2 regions of the Salipiger sp. genome follow, and region 1 is predicted to be linked to the other one. Evidence: riboswitches for the same ligand, from Rfam matches in the RefSeq annotation. Region 1 holds a riboswitch; the other holds the start of a gene.
What was found. A riboswitch is a leader RNA that binds a small molecule or an ion and turns the genes downstream of it on or off. The one in region 1 is predicted to bind glycine.
Positions count from the first base shown of each region.

Region 1 (2,198 bases):
ACCACGTCGCCAAGCTGCTCGGCGGCGTGGCTGGTGATGCCCACCACGACAAGATCGTCCTCGACGCGCAGCCATTCATGTTCTTCGGTGAATTTCATCTCGCTGGATCCCTTTTGTCAGCGCTTGTAGCTTTGTTTCACGTGCGGCAGCGTCACCACCTCGACGGGCAGACGCTTGCCGCGTACCTCTCCGTAAAGACGCGCGCCCGGCGTGGCCCGTTCCGCGGGAACATACCCCATCGCCACCGGGCCGCCCACCGTCGGGCCGAACCCGCCCGAGGTGATGCGCCCGACCGGCGCGCCGCCGGTCTCGTCCTCATACAGCTCGATCCCCTCGCGCATCGGCGCGCGGCCCTCGGGCTTCAGCCCGACCCGGACGCTCGGCGCGCCGCTGGCGATCTCCGGGAGGATGATGTCGGCGCCGGGAAAGCCCCCCGCACGCTCGCCATCGGCGCGGCGCACCTTCTGGATCGCCCAGAGCAGGTTGCCCGCCGCCGGCGTGGTGGTGGTGTCGATGTCGTGACCATAGAGGCAGAGCCCGGCCTCGAGCCGCAGCGAATCCCGCGCGCCGAGACCGATCGCCTCGACCGCCTCCTGCGCCAGCAGCGCCTCGGCCAGCGCCACCGCTGCACCCTCCGGCACCGAGATCTCGTAGCCGTCCTCGCCGGTATAGCCCGAGCGCGAGACCCAGGCCTCGGCGCCCATCAGCTCGACCGTGGCCACATCCATGAAGCGCATCCCGGCCACCGCGGGGTTCAGCGCGGCGAGCGCCGCCTCGGCGCCCGGCCCCTGCAGCGCCAGAAGCGCGCGGTCCTCGATATACTCGACCGAGACCCCCTTGGGCTCGAGCCCGGCGCGCAGCCGCGCGACGTCGGCCTGCTTGCAGGCGGCGTTGACCACGAGGAACAGGTGATCGCCGCGATTGGCGATCATCAGGTCGTCCTCGATGCCGCCCTGATCGTTGGTGAAGAGACCATAGCGCTGACGGCCCTCGGCCAGCCCCGCGACCGACACGGGCACCAGCGTCTCGAGCGCCAGCGCCACCGCTTGTGGGTCGTCGCCGCGCAGGATCACCTGCCCCATGTGGCTCACGTCGAAAAGCCCTGCCGCGGCACGCGTGTGCAGGTGCTCTTTCATGACCCCGAGTTTGTACTGAACCGGCATCTCGTAGCCGGCAAACGGCACCATCTTCGCGCCAAGCGCGAGGTGCAGGTCGTATAGTGGCGTGCGTTTCAGCTCGTCCATGCGCTCTTACATCCCTCTGGCCCGGATGTGGCGCGTGGCGCAGCCCCGGACATTCCGTTGCGCAGGCCGATCCCGCGCGTGAAATGCCCCCTCTGTCCGTCAGCCTGAGATCGTTATCCCTTCGGCGGGCGCGGTCCCCCGCGCCACTCTCCAGAGTTCTTATCCCGCAAAGGTCCGTGGGCCTGAGAGTTTCCGGGGCGGTTGCTCCTTCGGCACCGGCAAAGCCGGTTCTCCCTCTGCGATGGGTCTCAAGCTACGATGTTTGTCACTGCGCCGCAAGCACCGGGTCGACCTTGGCCATCGCGCAGCGGCCCTCGGGGGCGAGAATGTCCATCAGCGGGGCATTGTCGCAGATCAGCGTATCGAGGGTGATCGGGTCGAGCGTGGCGTAAAAGGCGTTGGCCGCGTCGCTGAGCGCGATCTTCAGCCGGCAGGCATCGGTCAGCGGGCAGGTGTTGTCGACATCGGCAAAGCACTCGGCCAGCGGCACCGGCGCCTCGAGCGCGCGGAACACATCACCGACGCGGATCTGCGAGGCATCCCGCGACAGCTCGAGCCCGCCGTTGCGCCCGCGCTGGGTGTGCAGGTAGCCAAGCTGGGCGAGCTGGTTGATCACCTGCGCGAGATGGTTTTCGGAGGCGTTGCATCGTTTGGCGATCTCGGATTTGGTCACCAGACGACCGGCGTTGGCCGCGCAATGCATCAGGACCCGAATGGCGATGTTGGTTCTTTTTGTGACGCGCACAGCCCGTCCTCCATTTTCAAAGGATGCAGGCGTTATACATCAAATGAGAAATATCGATTTGACATACATCAATCCGGGACCCGCAAAACTGGCATGAGCAGCGCTTTCTTCTTCGGATACGGGTCTCTCGTGAACCGTCTCACCCATGGATTCACCCCCGCCCACACCGCCAGCGCCCGTGGCTGGCGCCGCGCGTGGCGCTGGACCGA
Region 1 is NZ_JBYNAH010000027.1:23,075-25,272, reverse strand. It holds gene gcvH (glycine cleavage system protein GcvH) at 1-98, opposite strand, end outside; gene gcvT (glycine cleavage system aminomethyltransferase GcvT) at 117-1,244, opposite strand; glycine riboswitch at 1,327-1,404, opposite strand; glycine riboswitch at 1,405-1,490, opposite strand; gene AC6RA4_RS05060 (RrF2 family transcriptional regulator) at 1,510-1,989, opposite strand; gene AC6RA4_RS05055 (gamma-glutamylcyclotransferase family protein) at 2,083-2,198, shown strand, end outside.

Region 2 (2,198 bases), on a different contig from region 1:
CGGGTTCCTGGAAGTTTTCACATTTGAAGAACAGTTGACAGCCTGCAAGTTCGCTCAAGTAGTCCGATACCCGCACTGGTGTACGGCGGATGTGCGGAGCGATCCGTTCATGCGCGGCAAGCATGTCGTCGTAAGCCGGGATATACATCATTTTACTCCCTGCGGTTCAAGCGCTGCGAGCGTAAGTGCTGCCGTGCCGGTGTTGCCGTTGACCGTCTTCGACGCGAGAATGGTGTCGGACACCATTTCGGCGGTGACGGCCGACAATGTCCAACCGAGGTGACCATGGCCGGTGTTGTAGAACACGCGGTCGCGCGCACCCTGGCCGACCTTGGGCATCATGTTCGGCATCATCGGGCGCAGGCCGGCCCACGGAATGGCGTGTTCGGTGCTGACGCCGGGGAAGAACCGTTCGCACCATTTTACCAGGGGACGAACCCGGTCGTCACGAATATCAAGGTTGTAGCCGTTGAATTCGGCCGTACCGGCGATCCGGAACCGGTCTTTGCCCAGACGGCTGGTCACTACTTTCGCTTCATCGTCCAGGAGGCTGATCCATGGAGCCGCGCGCTGGCTCTCCTCATCGTCTAGCCGCACGGTGATCGAATATCCCTTGACCGGATAGACATTCACCCGGTCGCCGAGCTGTGCCGCGATGTTGCGGCTTTCCACGCCTGCACAAACAACGATGGCATCAAACACCTCGACCTGGCTTTCGTTGTTCCGGCTCCAGGTCAGACGCACTTCATTCTTGTCCACCTTCAGCGCATCGACATCCGTTCCGAACCGCAGCACGACCCCGTTCTTCTCGATGGCTTTGGCAAGACCGGTGGTGTAGCGGTGAATGTCGCCGGTAAAGTCGCTCTCGGTATAGTAGCCGCCGTAAAACTCGCCGCTCAGCGCGGGCTCGATCTGGCGGACTTCCTCGGGGACCACTGGTCGGCGTTCGAGCCCACCCTCTGCGAGCAGATTGTTGACCTCGGTGGCGTGATCGAACTCTGCCTTGTTGGTGTAGATGTGAAGGATGCCGCGGTTTTCACAGTCGAACTCGAAGCCGTGGCGTTCGGCCTTTTCGCGTAGCAGACCGCGCGCGGCAATCGCCATGCGGGTCGTCTCGACCGTGTTTGCCCGATACTGCGGGATCGACGCGACAAATTCGGCCATCCAGCTGTACTTGTGCCAACTGGGCTTGGGATTGACCAGGAGCGGTGCGCCCCGCGTCATCATCCACTTCATCCCCTTGAAGACGGTCGACCAGCGGTTCCACGTTTCGGCATTCGAGGCCGACAGCTGTCCGCCATTGGCGAAGGATGTCTGCATGGCCGCATAGCGGTTCCGGTCGAACAGGGTCACCTCGTAGCCTCGGTCGAGGAGGCTTGATGCGGTGGTCACGCCGGTGATCCCGGCGCCGATGACGGCGATAGACTTCATATTTTTCACTCTGGCAATTGGTTCGAATGCGCCGCAGCCGACGCATCCCCCCTCTGTCCTTTTTGCCTGAGAGCTTCACCGCGATTGCGGTTTCCTCCTTCGGCGGATGCATGGGCATCTCTCTCCAGAGTGTCGGGTCGAGCAGTACATTGGCCTGAGAGATTCCGGGGCGTTGCTCCGTCGGCGCGGGCGTGACGCCCGACTCTCCTGCGCGATCCGTAGTGTGTCCTTAAGGATTGGCCGGTGAGTCCGGCAAGGATATTTTGTCAAAAAGAACCCGCGGCGAGGTGCCGCCAGCCATGGCGGTCACGCGGCCGGACATTCCTTTTCCTTGCTACGCCCACCTATATTCATCACCACCGAGGCAGCGATTGCGAGGATACCGGCGGCGGCCGATCCGAACATTTCCGGGATCGGGGACAGAAAGACTGCGAGGCCAACGAGGATCCCGGTCATGGCATTGCTTCGCGTAGCACTTCTGGTGAACATCACGAAAACGGCACCGTAGAGCGCGGGCAGTGTGTAGCCCTTGACCGCTTCACCGATCGCGGCCGGAAGGACATCGATCAGGGCACCGCCAATGAACACGACAGCCACCAGGAAGACGAGGTTCACCAGAACGGAGACCGCGATGCCGATCACGGCGGCAACTTCGGCCTTTCGGCTTCCGGATTCGGCTTCGATGGCGTTCTGGCACGAAATCACCACGGGCATCCGCATGTTGCCGATATTGCCCGACAGGAAGCTCATATAGGTTCCGCAAACGC
Region 2 is NZ_JBYNAH010000033.1:10,651-12,848, reverse strand. It holds gene bhcB (beta-hydroxyaspartate dehydratase BhcB) at 1-148, opposite strand, end outside; gene AC6RA4_RS05910 (D-amino acid dehydrogenase) at 148-1,431, opposite strand; glycine riboswitch at 1,564-1,651, opposite strand; gene AC6RA4_RS05905 (hypothetical protein) at 1,738-2,198, opposite strand, start outside.
Region 2: linked by a shared signal. The riboswitch ahead of AC6RA4_RS05910 (D-amino acid dehydrogenase) and the one ahead of gcvT (glycine cleavage system aminomethyltransferase GcvT) in region 1 are both predicted to bind glycine.